2 regions of the Bacillus cereus group sp. Bce041 genome follow, and region 2 is predicted to be linked to the other one. Evidence: a T-box and tRNA genes for the amino acid it is inferred to sense, from the RefSeq annotation. Region 2 holds a T-box; the other holds one or more tRNA genes.

Region 1 (11,380 bases), on a different contig from region 2:
TGGGAATGTCTTCTTTTCAAAAAAAGATGGAGCAATGAATATGCACTTTATATAGAAGAAACCGACTTTCTTATAGAAGGTCGGTTATTTTTCTATCTTGCAAATTACGAAAAAAAGGAGCAAAATAAAAAAGGTCCTAGTCTATACATGGGAAAATGAAAATTTTCATACAGAAGCATTTGAAGTGAGCGAACTTAAAGTGTGTAAAATATAATGATAAACATAAAAGATGATGAATGAGAAAACGGGTGATGAAGTTGAATAGAGCAATCGGTGTTATCGATTCAGGAGTTGGCGGTTTAACAGTAGCGAAGGAATTAATTCGTCAGTTGCCGAAAGAGCGTATCATATATTTAGGAGATACAGCACGTTGTCCTTATGGTCCACGTTCTCGAGAAGAAGTACGTCAATTTACGTGGGAAATGACAGAGCATTTACTAGACTTAAATATTAAAATGTTAGTTATTGCGTGTAATACAGCAACTGCAGTTGTATTAGAAGAGATGCAAAAACAATTACCAATTCCAGTAGTAGGAGTTATTCACCCAGGATCACGTACAGCTTTAAAAGTGACAAACACGTATCACGTTGGGATTATTGGAACGATTGGAACGGTGAAAAGTGGTGCATACGAAGAGGCGTTAAAGTCTATTAATAACCGTGTTATGGTAGAAAGTTTAGCTTGTCCACCTTTCGTTGAACTTGTAGAGAGTGGGAATTTCGAAAGTGAAATGGCGTATGAAGTTGTAAGAGAAACGTTGCAACCACTGAAAAGTACCGATATTGATACACTTATATTAGGGTGTACACATTATCCGATTTTAGGACCTGTTATTAAAAAAGTAATGGGAGATAAAGTGCAACTAATTAGTTCTGGTGATGAAACAGCACGTGAAGTAAGTACAATCTTATATCATAGTAAAATGTTGAATGAAGGAGAAGAACAAAGCGATCATCTCTTCTTAACAACAGGAAAAATAGGCTTGTTTAAAGAAATTGCATCAAAATGGTTCGGTCAACCGATTGAAAATGTGAAGCATATTCATTTAGAAAAAGAATAATAGTAGAATTTATATAAGTGAGCTCCTGAGAAATCAGGAGTTTTTGTTTTATCTTGCTATTTGCTGGGGAGTAAGACCCCTACTGATTAAAGTTTCAATTTATAAGAGGCGCAGCTTGTTCTAAAACGTGAAACAGCTCGTATACATAATAGTACAAACTTAGATTTTAGGGGGGAATGGCATGCCTAAATCCACTTTTAAATGGGTTGTTGGTGCTACTGTGAGCGCTGTTTTACTAACAGGGTGTGGCTTTATAAATCAAGAGAAAGCAACTGAACAAATTGATCCGCCAAAACAAGTTACGTATACAGAGGGTGGGGAGAAAGAAGTAGCTAAAAAAGATAAGCAAGGGCAAATGGTAAACAGAGAACTATACCTTGTTGATAAAAATGGTTATGTTGTACCACAAACGTTAGCTATACCTACTCCGAAAGCAAATGAGACTGTGAAGCAAACGTTAGAATACCTTGTGAAAGATGGACCGGTAACGAATTTATTACCGAATGGGTTTCGTGCAGTCATTCCGGCGAATACAACGATGACTTTAGATTTGAAAAAGGACGGAACGGCAGTTATTGATTTCTCTAAAGAAATGAAAAACTATGCGAAAGAAGAAGAGCGTCAAATCGTTGAATCTATAGCTTGGACGTTGACGCAATTTACAGAGATAAAACAAGTGCAGTTCCAAATAAATGGTGAGAAATTGGCAAAGATGCCGGTTGGTGGTACACCGCTTGGTGAAGGAGTGAGCCGTGCAAATGGTATTAACTTCGATGATGAACAAGTAGCAGATGTAACAAATACAAAACCAGTCACACTGTATTTTATGGCGCAAAATAATAATAAACAGCAATACTACGTACCAGTCACACGCCGCGTTGCGGAAGGTAAAGAAAATGACTATGCAGCAATTATAGATGAACTTGTAAAAGGTCCGATCCATCAATCGCTCCTGAATGATTTTAATCCAGGCGTTAAGCTTATTACGAATCCGAAATTACAAGACGGAAATCTTACATTAAACTTTAATGAAAATATATTTGTAAACCCAGATAAAAATATGATCTCAAATTACGTATTGAAGTCGTTAGTTTTATCTTTAACAGAAAAGAAAGGTGTGAAAAATATTTCTATTGAAGTGAATGGAAAAGCAAATCTTATAGATGAAAAGGGCGGAAAGTTAATAAAACCTGTAGATCGTCCAGAAAACGTGAATACAGGTAGTTTTTAATCTTGAATAATTTGATATACTTAAGTAAGAAAGGAGAATTGTTTTTTGGGTTCTCCTTCTTTTATTGTATACATATCATACATTTAAATTTGGCTATACTAACGAGTAGTAATTAAGAGGAGGTTATTTTTATGCGAGTAGATGGTAGAGAGAAAACAGAATTACGCCATATACATATTCATACGAATTATTTAAAACATCCAGAGGGATCTGTATTAATTGAAGTTGGGGATACAAAGGTGATTTGCTCAGCAACAATTGAAGAGCGTGTACCACCGTTTATGCGTGGAGAAGGAAAAGGATGGGTAACAGCTGAATACGCGATGATTCCGCGTGCAACAGAACAACGTACGATTAGGGAGTCAAGCAAAGGGAAAGTAACAGGGCGTACAATGGAAATCCAGCGCTTAATTGGACGAGCATTACGTGCGGTAGTTGATTTAGAAGCGCTTGGCGAGAGAACAGTTTGGATTGACTGTGATGTCATCCAAGCAGATGGTGGAACGAGAACAGCTTCTATTACAGGTGCATACGTAGCGATGGTATTAGCGTTTGAGAAGTTATTACAAGCAGAAAAAGTATCTAAAATTCCAGTAAAAGATTATTTAGCAGCAACGTCAGTAGGAATTGTTGAAGAGCAAGGTGTTGTTTTAGATTTAAACTATGCAGAAGATTCTAAAGCAGACGTTGATATGAATGTAATTATGACTGGAAAAGGTCAGTTTGTTGAAGTGCAAGGAACTGGAGAAGAAGCGACGTTTAGTAGAGCGCAGTTAAATGAATTACTTGATGCAGCAGAACAAGGCATTTTCCAACTGATTGATATGCAAAAAGAAGCGTTAGGTGACATCGTATCTCATATAGAGTAGAGGTGGAAAGTATGAAACAAGTTGTTGTAGCGACAAAAAATATGGGGAAAGTACGTGAATTTGCTGAGTTATTTGAGCGATTTGATTTAGAAGTGAAATCATTACACGATTTTCCTCATATTGAAGAAGTCGAAGAAACTGGTGAAACATTTGAAGAAAATGCGATCTTAAAAGCGGATAGTTTGAGTAGACAGTTGAATGCAATTGTAATTGCGGATGATTCAGGTCTTATTGTAGATGCGTTAAACGGGAAACCAGGCGTGTATTCAGCTCGTTTTGCTGGAGAGCCAAAAGATGATCAAGCGAATATTGATAAAGTTTTACAAGAATTAAATGAAATACCGTTTGATAAGCGTAAAGCTCGCTTCTACTGTGCATTAGCAGTAGCTTTCCCTGAAGGTGATAAAAAGCCTGTCATTGTAAACGGGACATGTGAAGGATTTATTTTAGAACAACGCCGCGGAGAAAATGGCTTTGGATACGATCCGATCTTTTATGTGGAAGAATACAAAAAAGCAATGGCGGAATTAAGTTCAGATGAAAAAAATGCTATTAGTCACCGCGGACGTGCTCTTCGTAAGCTAGAAGAAAAAATCCCTGAATGGTTTTTAGGAGAATAAGGGAGAGAGATTGATGAAAGCTTTAATCGTAAGCGATAGTCATAGCTCTGTGAAGGAATTACAGCAGTTAAAAGAGAAGTATGAAGGGAAAGTAGATATCATGATTCATTGCGGTGATTCAGAGCTAACGCCTGCTCATGAAGAGCTGCAAGGTTTCCATGTTGTAAAAGGAAATTGTGATTATGCTAACTTTCAAGATGAAATTGTAACTGATGTAGATGGAATTCGCTTCTTAGTTGTACATGGGCATCGACATAATGTAAAAATGACATTACAAACGCTAGCGTATCATGCTGAAGAAGTGGGAGCGCAAGTTGCATGCTTCGGACATTCTCACGTATTAGGTGCGGAATTAATCGAGGGCGTTTTATTTATTAATCCAGGCAGTATTTTATTACCACGTCAGCGTGTAGAAAAGACATTTGCTTTATTAGAAATGGATGAAAATCAAATGGAAGTTCGTTTTGAAACGTTAGACGGACAACTAGTTGAACAGGCAGTTTTTAAAAGAGGATAAGAAAATTTATCCTCTTTTAAAAAAGGTGTTGACTTTATGTGTGGTTATACATATAATAAATATTGTCGATAGGGCAACGGCGCTAACGAATAAAAGAAAATAACATATGCGGGTGTAGTTTAGTGGTAAAACAAGAGCCTTCCAAGCTCTGGTCGAGAGTTCGATTCTCTTCACCCGCTCCATGTCCCAGTAGCTCAGCCGGATAGAGCATACGCCTTCTAAGCGTACGGTCGGGAGTTCGAATCTCTCCTGGGACGCTAAAAAAACCTTGTTATCAAAAGATAACAAGGTTTTTTGTTTGTCTAAAATTTGATGTTTGGGTTATAAGTGTAGTTCATGCTTAATATTTGCGACCTTTCCTTTGATATTAAGCAGTTGCATATGTACTTTTTTTCTTAAATAAAAAGAGCGCCATTTATGTGCCCTATTCATCTTATTTAATTTAAAGAATTAATAGGTTTATGATGGAACTCAAATCCATATCCAGATTCTCTTAATTGTTTACTTGCAATATTATAAAATTCTTTACCATTCTAGTACGGTTGAGCAGCAGTTATCGGAACTTATCCCCGGCAGTGTGTTACAATTAATAGAAGCGGAAAATGAGAATCTCCAATTGACTGGACCTGTGATTGGTTAGATGGTTTAAGAAGGTCGTATAAAAAAGGGAGATGGCGCAAAGATGGCGAGATCAAATGAGAATGATTTAACGGAGAAATTGGCAGAAGGCCACCGAAAATATGGTGATGGCAATTTTACAGTACAGAACATCGGTGATGAAACTAACCCGAATTGGACTGTCGTAAAAAATGTGAGGAAGGGATCGGCAGGCATTCGCGAAGGAGAAGATATATTAAGACTGCGATCAAAATATATAAAATAGTACGGAAATGGGCGGAGCGGGAGTTCGAATCTCTCCTGGGACGCTAAGAAAACCTTGTTATCTCTTGATAACAAGGTTTTTTGTGTATTTGAAATTAGTTGTTAATAAACTTCTCAAATACAAAACCATAATCTTTCACATTATATTGTTTCTTCGTATCAACAAGCCAGTTAAAGGCAATCTCGTTCATTTCTTTAAATTGCTCTGCTAAATTTACTTGTGCGTTTGAAATGCGGCTAAAGGCATTAGATGCCATATCTAAACTTTTATGTGCATATTGTAATGTAATATCGTTGTCGTATGAAATTTCTTCGATTTTAAGTAAAGCCTTATATAAATCTTTTAATTCTTCAATATGTTTTTTATGAACATCAATTGAGTAATGTTCATCGCCCATTTGAAACTTAATTTCTACATCTAAATCAATCGTTCCTGCAGTTTCGAGTGCTACGTTTTTAATTTGATATTTACTATAACGAAAGCGGCGTAGTGTACGTTTTTTACTTGTTGCGCTTGTACCGTCTAAGTGAATTAACCCTTTGTTTGTGAAGCAATATTCATCTGATTTCGATTTAATTAGAAAGTAAATTTTCTCTCCATCTTCATGCATTACATAATCATCGGCATCGACCTTATCATAGTCTTTAGGTGTAATAACAGAACCTACATCGCTTAGTCCTAATACATCTGCGGCCATTTTTTTAAACATATATAATCCCCCTTGTAAATTAAATTCTTAATTGTATAAAAATATATTAACATGATTTTCATCCTTTGTTTTCTTGTAATACGAAAATATCTGAAGGTAAGTTAAGAAAAGTAATGAATAATTATTTTGATCCTAAATTATTTAGTAAATCTATTAGTTTAAGATTGGATTCTCCGAAAAATAACCAAGAGAAAAAAGTTAATTTTGCAAGTGATTATAGAGAAATTCCGTGAAAGCACCTCAAGCTATGTGAGGTGTTTTTCTATCCTCTTTTGAAATCTTACAATTCTGTAAGGTAACTGTAAGGTAGTTCGATGGTAACAAATTGCTAATCTTTTATAATGAAGATAACAACGATAAAACGAGGAGGCAGAAATGATGAAAGGATTAGTTGTAACGGGCTTAACGGTTGCTTTTGGATTTGTAGCATATGAGAAATTAACGTATGTAGTTGATGTTGTGAAACATTTGATTGCTTAGAGAAAACAGCCATGAGAGGGAAAGGGAATGAGTGAATGAATGGAATGGTTATTTGGAATTATAGGTACTTGTAGTGTAGTGTTATTGTTCTTTGTCCCAAGTGGTATACTTAGTTCGACAACAAGTTTGTTCTTCTTAAGTTTGTTTGCTTGTACGATGCTTATTATTATGTTTTTAATGAAGCGAAGTAAACCAATCTTCTATTTTAGCATGATTGTTATGGCAATTATTGTTCTCCAAATTATTACCCTTGTAATATACCCCACAATTATAAAAGCTTTCCATTAATGATGAATCCTCTGCGCTTGTTGCTGGGGATTTTTATTTGTACAATTTTAATTTTTAGTAGAGATTTATTCGTATTGGAATGTAAAAATTAAATATTTTTATATTTCAAACAAATAGTTTTGGGATGTTGTGTTCTCATTACGCATTTGATATATTTACTTTGAACATAATTAAAATCAAGAAAAAGAGGCGGACGTATGGATAAAAAAGAAAATACGGTCGTATTGTTTCCACAACTATCAGAGCGCTATATTGATGAAGGTTTTTTAGCGCTGAAAGAGCGGAAGTTCGAAGATGCATTGCGCTGCTTTGAAATATTACGTCAGTATAATGCGGAAACGGAACAAACGGAATTAGCTTCAGTTATTTGTTTACTCGAATTAAAACGTATGGAAGAAGCGAAAGACAAATGTGAACAGTTGCTTAAAACAGGAGTTGTCTTATTTGGTGATATTCTTGAAACGTACGTGACTATTTTAGTTCAAACAAATGATTATGAAGGTGTTATTGAAACTGTTGAAAAGGTTTTACAAACGAAAGATATAATGCCTGATCAAAAGGAAAAATTAGCGCAACTTGCTTTATTTGCAGAAGGTATGCTCAATGAGGGAGACGCATCGCTAGTCGATTCAAATTTTGAGTTGGATGAGTTTACTAATGAAATTTTTGGAGAAAACTTTGGACAGAAGCTAAGAGCGATTCAGCGACTTTCGTTAAAAGACTTAGATCTTGCATTACCTGTTTTAAAGAAATTTTTAATAGAAGAAGAGCAACACCCCTATTTGAAAACTTCTATTTTGTATAAAATGATAGAAAGTCAGGTAGAAGAGGAAATAGAGGTAGAAAAGTTTGGGAATACGATTAAGGTAATTCCAGCATTTACAGGTCATAATGAGGAGCAATCCAATAACATTATACATAAATTATCAAGTCGATTAGAGCAAAATTATCCCGATATATTTGAAGCAATGGTTACATTTTGGAAAGAATTGCAAATTAGTGTTTTCCCATTTGCTCTATTAATGGATAAAGAAGAGATTTGGTCAGCTGTTTTAGAGAGAATTGGAAGAAAGCGTTTCGGATTGGCTATTGATGAAGAAGAGCTTATGGCAGCATACAATATCGAATTGGAAGAGTTTCATATTGCCTATCAATGGTTATTACGTGTTGAAAGAGAAGGATATTTGCCCGTATAATTATGAAAAAGAATCGTTCAGTTCTTGAAACGAGCATATTCTATGTTATAATGTAAGGGTTGCAAAAGGCAGAAAACTGCCTGTTTGTAAGAGAAGAGAAGTGTAATTCTCTTACTTAATATGTTTCATATTATTCTCGAACAAAATATACCGTAGTTGTCTTCTGGGCAATTAGTAGATTGGAACATTATATCTGAAAGCTTTTGCTAGAGGATTATTTGTCTATTTGTTATTTCAAAAAAGAGATAATGAAGATCTTAATCTATAGAGGTATGTGCATACATTATTATAGTTGGAGGGAAAGAATAAATGTCTACAAAATGGGAAAAATTAGAAGGTAACGTTGGCGTTTTAACAATCGAAGTTGATGCTAAAGAAGTAAACAACTCTATCGACGCTGCGTTCAAAAAAGTAGTAAAAACAATTAACGTACCAGGTTTCCGTAAAGGAAAAATGCCTCGTCCATTATTCGAACAACGCTTTGGTATTGAATCTTTATACCAAGATGCTTTAGATATCATTTTACCAAAAGCATACGGTGAAGCGATTGAAGAAGCTGGTATCTTCCCAGTTGATCATCCTGAAATCGACATCGAGAAGTTCGAAAAAAATGCTAACCTTATCTTCACTGCAAAAGTTACAGTGAAACCTGAAGTTAAATTAGGTGAGTACAAAGGTTTAGCAGTAGAAAAAGTTGAAACAACTGTAACTGACGAAGATGTAGAGAACGAATTAAAATCTTTACAAGAACGTCAAGCTGAACTAGTTGTTAAAGAAGAAGGAACTGTTGAAAACGGTGATACAGCTGTAATCGACTTCGAAGGTTTCGTTGATGGCGAAGCATTTGAAGGCGGAAAAGGCGAAAACTACTCTCTAGCAATCGGTTCTGGTACATTCATCCCAGGTTTCGAAGAGCAAGTAATCGGTCTTAAATCTGGTGAGTCTAAAGACGTTGAAGTATCATTCCCAGAAGAGTACCATGCTGCTGAATTAGCTGGCAAACCAGCAACATTCAAAGTAACAATTCACGAAATCAAAACAAAAGAACTTCCTGAGTTAAACGACGAGTTCGCTAAAGAAGCAGACGAAGCGGTTGCAACTCTTGATGAATTAAAAGCAAAACTTCGCACAAACTTAGAAGAAGGCAAAAAGCACGAAGCTGAGCACAAAGTACGTGACGAAGTAGTAGAATTAGCTGCTGCTAACGCTGAAATCGAAATTCCAGAAGCTATGATCAACACTGAGTTAGATCGTATGGTTCGTGAATTCGAGCAACGTTTAAGCCAACAAGGTATGAACCTTGAGCTTTACTACCAATTCACAGGTACTGATGCTGACAAATTAAAAGAGCAAATGAAAGAAGATGCACAAAAACGTGTAAGAATCAATCTTGTTCTTGAAGCTATCATTGAAGCTGAAAACATCGAAGTTACTGAAGAAGAAGTAACTGCAGAAGTTGAAAAAATGGCTGAAATGTACGGTATGCCAGTAGACGCTATCAAGCAAGCTCTTGGAAGCGTAGACGCTTTAGCTGAAGATCTTAAAGTGCGTAAAGCTGTAGACTTCTTAGTAGAAAACGCTGCATAATAAAATAACAAGGCACGATTAAAATCGTGCCTTGTTTTATAAATATAGAAATATATTTATAAAACTTTTCGATGGAGAAGGAAAAGTTCCTTTACAAGTCGAATATACATATTTCAAAAGTTTTAAAATTTTTTTATTTGTACATAACTAGTCATATTATTTGTATTTCTCGCCACGTAGTGACATAATATGTATTTACATACGATACATTTATCGTGTACATACGAAGGCAAGAGGTTAGCACTTTGTAAGGGGTGTGAAAATATGTTTAAATTTAATGATGAAAAAGGGCAATTAAAATGTTCTTTCTGTGGTAAAACACAAACGCAAGTTCGAAAGTTAGTGGCAGGTCCAGGTGTTTACATTTGTGATGAGTGTATCGAACTTTGTACTGAAATTGTACAAGAGGAGCTTGCGAAGGACGAAGAAGTAGAATTCAAAGATGTACCGAAACCGGTAGAAATTCGTGAAATCTTAGATGAGTATGTCATCGGGCAAGATAGCGCGAAAAAAGCACTAGCGGTAGCGGTATATAACCATTACAAACGCATTAATTCTAACAGCAAAATTGATGATGTAGAATTAGCGAAGAGTAATATCGCACTTATCGGGCCAACAGGTAGTGGTAAAACATTACTTGCACAAACGTTAGCGCGTATTTTAAATGTTCCATTTGCAATCGCGGACGCAACATCTTTAACAGAAGCTGGATATGTTGGGGAAGATGTAGAAAATATCTTACTAAAATTAATTCAAGCAGCTGATTATGATGTAGAGAAAGCGGAAAAAGGAATTATTTATATTGATGAGATTGATAAAGTGGCACGTAAGTCCGAAAATCCATCAATTACACGTGATGTATCTGGTGAAGGTGTGCAGCAGGCACTTCTGAAAATTTTAGAAGGTACTGTAGCAAGCGTTCCACCTCAAGGTGGTCGTAAGCATCCGCACCAAGAGTTTATTCAAATTGATACAACGAACATCTTATTCATTTGTGGTGGAGCGTTTGATGGCATTGAGCCGATTATTAAACGTCGCCTTGGTGAAAAAGTAATTGGATTTGGTTCTGAGAAGAAAAATGCTGATGTGAATGAGAAGCATGTTTTATCTCACGTATTACCAGAGGATCTTTTAAGATTTGGTTTAATTCCAGAGTTTATCGGTCGTCTTCCAGTTATTGCGAACCTAGAGCCACTTGATGAAGATGCTCTTGTTGATATTTTAACGAAACCGAAAAATGCACTTGTTAAGCAATTCCAAAAATTATTGGAGCTTGACGATGTTGAGTTAGAGTTTGAAGAAGGTGCACTAATCGAAATTGCGAAAAAAGCAATTGAACGTAAAACGGGTGCTCGTGGACTTCGTTCTATTATTGAAGGCTTAATGCTTGATGTAATGTTCGAACTTCCATCTCGTAAAGATATCGAGAAGTGTATTCTTACAAAAGAAACAGTAGCTGATAATGAGCCGCCAAAATTGGTGTTACAAGACGGTACTGTACTTGATACAAAAACATCTGCATAATGCGAAAGGGAAACAGCAATTTTTATAATTGCTGTTTTTCTTTATGTTTAGCTACGTTCCTCCGCGGAAATACTAAGAGATAAAATATTGCGGGAGGAAATAAATAATGAGCTGGACAAATATATTTTTAGTTGTTCAACTTGTTTTTGGTGTAATTGTCGGATTGTATTTCTGGCATTTACTTCGAAATCAACGAACACAAAAAGTTTCAATTGATCGAGAATCGAAAAAAGAATTAGAACAGCTTCGTAAAATGCGTGAGATTTCTTTAACAGAGCCGCTAGCAGAAAAGGTGCGTCCTACAACCTTTTTAGATATTGTAGGGCAAGAGGACGGAATTAAGTCGTTAAAAGCGGCTCTTTGTGGTCCGAATCCGCAACATGTAATCATATATGGCCCGCCAGGTGTTGGGAAA
Region 2 (8,419 bases):
AACCTTTCTTGACTTTGATATATTTCTCCTAAAGCAAGAAATGCTCTACTTACAAACGGTGTTTGCTCTGTTAATTGTAAGATAATCTTTTCTGCTTTTCTTTCTTCCCCTGCTTTAAAGAATACTTGTGCTTGCAGAAGAAGAGTATCATAATCATCTGGTAGTTCTCGAACCATTTGTTTCGTTAATTCCAAAGCATCTCTTAACATATCTTCTTCCTCGCACTCAACGAAAAGATTTACAAGTTGCTTCGCTACGTCATAATCCCATTTATTTTCTAGTGACGTGTGCAGAATCTCTATTGCTTCTTTATCCATCTCTACATTCTCATAAAATAGCGCAAATCGCTGTGCTGCCATACTATTTTTCGGATTTAACTTTAAAGAGATTTCATATAAATCAATTATCATAGTAACCATTGAAATTTCTTTCGCACGATTTTTCATACGATAAAAAGCTCTCGTAATGATAGATCGTTTTGGCTGTTCATGCAGCTGGCGTTCAATCCATATTTCCGTAACCGCAGCTGCAGCATACATGAATGCTGTACTCCTTTCTGCTTTTTTCACCTTTAACGTATGAAGAAAATCTCGTATGTTAGACAATTTTTTATGTTGCTCTACTGCTTTTACATAAACATCAAATATACGTTCATTATCAAAATCTTTTTGTATTACTTTCATTGCAACTTCAATTGCTTTTACATTTCTTTTTTTCACTAATACTTTTGCATAATGATATAGAACTTCTATATGCTCACCATCTAATTGTAGTGCGTATTCAACCTGTGCTTGTTCTTTATCTATTTCATTCATCGCTCCGTACACATATGCAATCGCATCTAAACGCCATATTTCAGGTACTTCGTCCGCTAATTGTTCTAGTTCAGTCAGCAATTCTTCCTGAAGATTCATATCTACTGAAAGCTGTGCTAAATATTCCATATTAATATGCAACGGCTCTTCTTTCATCGCCTGAACCATATGACTTTGTTCTTTAGAACGGTTTTCTTCTTTTTCGTATATTTCCGCAAGCTGTAAATGTACACCTACGAAATTCCCATCAAGCTCTAAACATGTTTCATACGCTTGTTTTGCTTCCGTCAATTGCCCTAATGCCATAAGTGTTTCACCAATTCGGTAATACGGTAATGCCGTTTCCATTTGTTCTATCGCCTTATTATATCTTTTCATCGCTTGGCCGTACTGTCCAATAGATTCATATAAAATACCTGCATAACAACCGTACTCACTTACTTCATTTCTTTCTTTGTGTAACGTTCTTAAAAATGCTATACCTCGTTGTACAAATTCCGTTCCTTTAATTCGATTCACATATTCATCTAACGCACTTGCTACATTATAATCACTTTTCTTTATACCACTTTCTAACTTAGATAGTGCTACTTTAAACCCTTCTTCATTTCCACCAAGTTCAATTTCAGCATCCCATAAAACCATTCCTGCATTCATGAGGAAATCTTGGCTCTTTTCAATTTGCTTCTCAAGACCAAGTATATATTCTTTTGCTTCCTTATATTGTTCTCTTGCCATATAAACTTGTGTAAGTCCGAAGTGAGAATAAACATCCTCATCATTTTCTTCTAAAGCACGCTTATACAATACTTCTGCTTCTTCCAAGCTATCATTTTGAAAATGATAATCACCTAATTTTACGTAAAGAGGTGCTTTATCATCACAATTCTCAATACCGTTTAATAAAATTTCTTTCGCACTTTCCTCATCCTTCAAATCAGATTCGTATATTTCCGAAAGTTTCGTATAAATGTAAGGTGCATTACTATCCAAATGAATCGCTACTTTAAGCCCTTTTATTGCTAAATATAATTTCCCTAGTTGATGTGCACATCTCGCTCGTTCATACCATACATGCGCTTCATATTTGTACTCTTTTAACAAGTCATTAAAGATTTCATATGCTTCTTCATATCTTTCTAAATCTATTAATATTAAACCGTGATTTGTTAAAGTGTACCTTTCAGGACTACGCTCTAACGCAACTTGAGAGTATTGCAATGCTTTTTCAGATTGATCAATATACATATAGGATAAAGCGAGAAAACTCCAAGCAATAGGCTGATCTGCGTCTAATTGTAACGATAAACGAAAGCTTGAAATCGCTTCTAGATAACTTTCCTGTTCAAACGCATATCTTCCGTTTATTAAATGATATAAAGCACGATTATTTTTCTTCTCAACGCTTGTCAGCATTTGCTCCGCTTTCTCTACTTCTTGAAGACGAATAAAACATTGTGCACCATGCAATTTAACAAAGTCCGAGTTCGGAAACTTTTCCATTAACTTATCGATACAATATAAAATAAATTTTTTATCTACTTCAACATCTAAGTGCTTTATCGTATATAACCACGTATTTGGATTATCACTCGTTTCTTTTAAAAATTGTACTAAGTTACTAATTCCCTCTTTGTCATGTTCATCTAAATGATCCGTAAGAGAAAAAATAGATTTAAAGTAACGATTTTCTTCCTCACTTAGAAACGCTAGTTGCTCCTTCTTTTCTTTCGGAACAAACGTGATTGCTAAACAGCCTGTATAACGATATTTTTCTTGTAATTTACTATATTCCACAAGAACTGGTTCTATAAAGTTTGGATCTTGAACATAGAAAGCTTGCAATGTATCATCATATCCAGATAGAACTTGTACGTGTGAAGCATGCTCAATATCTATACTTAATAAAACAGGAATTCCTTCGTCAATCAGTCTCTTATAATTCTCTTCATTCCCTTTAAAATAACGATATTCATAACCTAATTCTTCTAAATAAGAAACAGTATCTGAAAACTTCGAACCTGTCATATCAAAAATAAACTCTGCTATTTCATCTTGTGTACGTTTCTCTCCCCATATACGCAACATCATCTCTAAACTTGTCGGAACACAATAATTATCCTTTTGTACAATAGGAACTATCGGCAAGTGAACCTTTTTTCCATCCGGATTTTTTTCTAAATTATGATATAAAGATTCTTTTAAACTCTTTTCTTCTTTTAATAGTTTTTGTAAATCTGCAAATTTATTCATTTTGTACAGTGCTTCTGCACGTAAATGTACAAAGTAAGTATTATAGGCATGATACGGCAGCTGAGTATTTATGTTATCTATTACCGCTAACATCTCTTCATATCGCTCTAAATCTAATAAATACTTTATCTTCTCAAAATGAAAATATGGTACTTGTGGGAATTTTACAATTGCATCATCGATTAACTGTATCGCGCGTTTTTGTTCTCCTTTATTCGCATACAATTGTGATAATAAATAGGTAGATAACTCTTCACAATCTTCATGCTGCATGCCAGCAATAAATTGTTCTTCCGCTTTCTCCCATTCACCTGTATGCATATAAACGTAGCCCCATTTATCAAACACTGCGCGTGCACTGTACTCCTCTGCTTTTTGCATATACATTAACGCTTCTTCGTTTCGTTTCATTTCTAAAAGACATCGTACTAACGTAAAATATGTTTTCGCTAAAAAATCTGCATCTATTTCTTCTTTATTACTCTCTTCTAAAGTTTCTTTTAACAGCTGCTCTGCTTCAAGAATTTTCCGCTCATCAATTAACTCATCACAATATAAAGAGAGCGTTCTCATATTTGGGAATTTTTTATAAGCGTAACGAATGAGGAATGAACTGTATTGGTGCATAAGCCCTTCATCAGTAAGACGAATTAATATATCGAACTCCTTATGCGAAGGAATATTGGCAAGCCAATTCTTCACATAGGATAAAGTATTCGTTTCTTTTATATATGCAATTTCATTATTTATTTCCTGTAATCCATCTACAAATCTCTTGTCTTTTAAACAAGTTTCTAACTGCTTAAAATCTAGCATGCATTCACCTCGAATTTATATTTATACTGCTACTTGCTTAGATTTTACACACCATATAGTATGTATTCAACTAAAATCTCTTATAATGGATGGTATTAATTAATATTATTCAAATTTATAACAAAATATAGTAAAAATGATTGTCTTTCTCTGTATTTTGTTTGATTATATAGAATAACGTAACATGTGTATCCTATCTTTTGTTAGTTAAAAACAGTACATGAAATTATATCGGCGATAATTTAAATATATCGGCGATTATACGGTGAATATCGATTTACCAACAAAAAATGACATTTTTCTCATTCATTAAATTTCAACTCTACAAAAACACTGTAATGATCACTAGGAAACACACCAGTTGAAGTTAGTACCGAATCCCCAAATATAGATACGTTTTCAATCGTAGGAAATTCAAATGCGGCATTTTCTTGTATCATGACCCAATCATATCTTTTTTCTTGCTTTACATCACCTTTTAAATTCGGATTCTTTCTATAATCTAAAGTTGGTTGAGCTATCATGTTCTCTTCGATTTCTTTAAACTGAGCTACATCTATCCAATGCTTCCGAATTAAGTATTGATGCACCATTGAATATGGATCATCATTAAAATCACCACATAATAATTCGTAATCACTTACTTTATTTGTAATCCAATTATTCACGGCATTCATTTGTTCTTGTCTTTTTCTATTAGATTTCCAATTTAAATGAACATTCGTAACTCCTAAATTGCAACCTTTATATGTAAACATGATTCGAATAGCACAATAATTTGATTCATCTATATCAGTTTCCCAAATTGCTTCTTCATCTATAATAGGTATTTTACTTAAAAAGGCTAATCCTTCATCTGGAGAATCAGGGTACTCCTTAAATATACAAAACTAAAGTTCTCTATAGAATAGTCGTATTCCTACACTTTTCTTAAAATTTCAAAGCAAAAAGCTAGTGTATTTTTAATAATACACTAGCTTTTTATTTGGAAGAAAAATTTAACAAGTACAATCACAATCAAAACAATCCGTACAGTCTAAATCGTCACAATCTGCTTTTCTCTTTCTTTTGTTTCTTTTAAGATAATAATACAGTAGCCCAAACAATAGTATACAAATAACAAAAGCTATTATTGCTTCTGTATAGTTATTTTGAGTCATAAAACCAATTCCACTTCCGCCTGAAATAAAAATTAGAATTAAGTAAATCCAGAACATCTATGTAAATACCTCCATTACTATATATCTTAAGATAATATCCATATAACACTAGAGGAAATGAATAATCCCATACCATTACCGCTTAATACACCAGTAGTTATTCTTAGCAAATTTGAGCTATTTCTCCATTTCCACTTTTGGGTGAACCCATCGATAAGTAACGGAATTTGAGCGAAAAATGATAGTATGATTGCCAAAAGAAATGAAGGTGTCATATAAAAATAAATTGGAAACATTAAAATACCAATAAGCATGCCTGTACAACGTGCACATAAAGGTATGTACTTTTGTAGTTTAAAAAAACTTCTATCTAATCTTCTATGACAAGGAATTTGTAAAATAAAAGTTCGAATCAATATGAATCACCCTCTCTAAAAAGATTTTAATTGATTTTGCAAAAAAAATATATATCCAATAAAAAAACAAACCAGGTTTATACTAGACCCAGTTTGTCAGTTTACTACTATGTTACATCTCCTCAGGTGCCTCCACCCCAAGTAAACGTAATCCTTCTTTTAATACAACCGTCACAGCATAAACCAATGCGATTCTGCTGTCTTTTTCTTTGCTCTCTTCTAATATACGAACATTACCGTAATATTTATTGAATGATTGTGCTACATCTAATATATATTTCGAAATAATCGATGGCTCATTTTTATTGAAAGCTGCTTCAATTATTTGCGGGAATTTATTTAGTAATTTTACGACACTCCAGCTATGATCGTCTTTTAAAGCAAATGTACATGTTTCAAATTCTACACTTTCTTTTCTTAAAATAGAACAAGCACGTGCATGTGTGTACTGTACGTACGGGCCTGTTTCTCCTTCAAATTTCAGCATGTTTTCTAATGAGAATTCAATATTGTGCATACGCTCATTTTTTAAATCGTGGAAGATGACTGCACCAACACCGACTTGCTTTGCCACTACTTCTTTTTGTTTTAAGTTTGGATTTTTCTCTTCAATATTTTGTTTTGCAAGTTCGATTGCTTCTTCGAGTACTTCTTCAAGTAAAATAACTCTTCCTTTACGTGTCGACATTTTCTTACCATCTTTTAAAATGAAGCCAAACGGTACGTGTTCCATACCATCAACCCAAGTATAGCCAAGTTTTTTTAATACGGTGAAAAATTGATTGAAATGTAAGCTTTGTTCTGGACCAACAACATATAGCGCTTTATCAAACCCATAAGTGTTTTGACGATATAAAGCTGCCGTTAAGTCACGCGTTGCATAAATCGTCGCACCATCTGATTTTCTAATTAAGCAAGGCGGCATTCCTTCTTCTTCTAAATTAACGACTAATGCACCTTCTGATTCTTCAAGCAACTCATGTTCTTCTAAAATCCCAATAAAATCTTCCATTAAATTATTATAAAATGCTTCTCCCTGAAAATTAGTAAATTCTACGCCGAGAAGTTCATAAATGCGAGAAAATTCTTTAAGGGACTCATGACGGAACCAATTCCAAAGTTCTACCGCTTCTTCATCACCTTCTTCTAGTTTCTTAAACCAAGCACGTCCTTCTTCTTCTAGTTCTTCGTCGTCTTTTACCTCTTCATGGAATTGGACATATAACTTAAATAGCTCACGTATTGGATCTTCTTTAACAACTGCTTCATTTCCCCATTTTTTATAAGCCGTAATTAACTTTCCAAACTGTGTTCCCCAATCTCCTATATAATTAATCCCTACAACTTCATAGCCACATTTTTCAGCGATATGTTTCAGCGAATTTCCTATCATTGTAGAACGTAAATGCCCCATCGAAAAAGGTTTCGCGATATTAGGAGAGGAATAATCAATTACTACTGTTTTTTCACAGCCAAAGTGGTTTTGACCGAACTCTTCTTTCTCCGCTAAAACTGTTTTTAATACTGCATCACTTACAGTTTCACGATTGAAAAATACATTTACATAAGGACCAACGGCTTCTACTTTCGTAAAAAACGGATCATTGAATTTCTCAGCAACTTCCTTTGCGATAAGAGCTGGTGCTTTTTTATATTGCTTCGCTAATGAAAAGCATGGGAACGCTGCATCTCCAAATTCATCTTGTTTCGGTGTTTCAATTAAATCTAAAATTTGTTTTTGCGTTAATTCATTCGTGAAAATATTAGATAAACTTTCCGCAAACTGCATTTTATAATCCATGATACAACCTCCTTATTTTTTAAAACACAAAAAACTCGTCTCTAAAAAAGAGACGAGTTTTAACCCGTGGTACCACCCTTGTTGTTCGTTACGAACCACTTTCCCGTTTATAACGAGGACAGGGGGCCTCGGCTTTCTCTACTATTCGTTCAAGAAGCATCTCCGAAGTGCGCTTCATCTTTTTCTTCCGTACTAGGCTCACACCATCCCTAGCTCGCTTTCCTTCTAAAAAAGACTACTCTCTTCATCACAGACAGTATATTTAATTAATTATTGCTTATTATACATCTTTTCAAACAATTAGCAAGGGTCAATTACACCAAAGTGAAACTTAGCACTTTTTCTTTTGTATACATAAAAATTGTGTTTTTCAAATCTAGAACTACGAAAATGATCTTTTAAAACGACACGTTTTCTCGCCACTCGTTTTGCCTCCGCAATTGTTTCGTCAGTAATATCATGATACAAAGCGAAGTGTTTTAATCCTTTAATTCCATCGGATTCTATGACAGTTTCTTCAAACATCGGATCAAGGTAAACGACATCGTAACTATTGTCTTCACATTGCGCTAAAAATGAAAAATGCTCCGTTTGCTTTACTTGGATTCTTTGCATTGCTTCATCAATTTCAGAAACAGATGAAGACCATGTTTTCAAACCATTTTCCATAATATAAGCCATATACTCATTGCCTTCAAGTCCTGTTACTTTTCCGCTTTCCCCAACAACATAACTAGCTACAATACTATCTGATGCCATCCCGAGCGTACAATCTAACACTGTCATTCCGCTCTCTAATTTAGCAGCTTGTACAAACGGATCGTGTTCTCCACGCATTAACCTTTTCACACGAAACATCGCTGAGTTCGGATGAAAGAAAAACGATTCTTCCGTACCTTTTGGATAAATAGCTAATCGGTTCTTCCCTACGACAAGCACATCTTGTTCATACTGCTCATGTAGCTTATGTACCGGTATGTCATTACGTTTAACGAAAGAAGCATTTAATTCTGCTGCTACCTCGTTTGCATAATCTGTCATTTCTTTATTCGTTCTTCCTGCTGTTGTTACGATCATTGTTTCACCTCTATATAAAGAAAAGAGGGAGATTTACTCTCCCCCTTCTTTAGCAATTCTTTTCGAAAGCTTGTTCTAAGT

What was found. A T-box is a leader RNA that pairs with one kind of tRNA and senses whether it is charged. The one in region 2 lies ahead of argS (arginine--tRNA ligase), so its partner is inferred to be a tRNA-Arg.
Positions count from the first base shown of each region.
Region 1: it encodes a tRNA-Arg, which carries the amino acid that the T-box ahead of argS (arginine--tRNA ligase) is inferred to sense. The anticodon was not compared.

Region 1 is NZ_JBQXON010000001.1:722,461-733,840, reverse strand. It holds gene ACUN13_RS03835 (MFS transporter) at 1-38, shown strand, start outside; gene racE (glutamate racemase) at 252-1,061, shown strand; gene gerM (spore germination protein GerM) at 1,243-2,292, shown strand; gene rph (ribonuclease PH) at 2,424-3,161, shown strand; gene ACUN13_RS03815 (XTP/dITP diphosphatase) at 3,173-3,781, shown strand; gene ACUN13_RS03810 (metallophosphoesterase) at 3,795-4,298, shown strand; tRNA gene ACUN13_RS03805 (tRNA-Gly) at 4,407-4,480, shown strand; tRNA gene ACUN13_RS03800 (tRNA-Arg) at 4,482-4,555, shown strand; partial or broken gene ACUN13_RS03795 (DUF6572 domain-containing protein) at 4,736-4,828, opposite strand; gene ACUN13_RS03790 (hypothetical protein) at 4,981-5,181, shown strand; gene ACUN13_RS03785 (PH domain-containing protein) at 5,276-5,890, opposite strand; gene ACUN13_RS03780 (hypothetical protein) at 6,410-6,658, shown strand; gene ACUN13_RS03775 (hypothetical protein) at 6,856-7,854, shown strand; gene tig (trigger factor) at 8,164-9,441, shown strand; gene clpX (ATP-dependent protease ATP-binding subunit ClpX) at 9,706-10,965, shown strand; gene lonB (ATP-dependent protease LonB) at 11,072-11,380, shown strand, end outside.
Region 2 is NZ_JBQXON010000003.1:332,765-341,183, forward strand. It holds gene ACUN13_RS13230 (tetratricopeptide repeat protein) at 1-3,884, opposite strand, end outside; gene ACUN13_RS13235 (hypothetical protein) at 4,187-4,768, opposite strand; gene ACUN13_RS13240 (hypothetical protein) at 4,883-5,101, opposite strand; gene ACUN13_RS13245 (DUF2085 domain-containing protein) at 5,131-5,460, opposite strand; gene argS (arginine--tRNA ligase) at 5,573-7,261, opposite strand; T-box leader at 7,307-7,521, opposite strand; gene ACUN13_RS13255 (class I SAM-dependent methyltransferase) at 7,562-8,338, opposite strand; gene ACUN13_RS13260 (BrxA/BrxB family bacilliredoxin) at 8,388-8,419, opposite strand, start outside.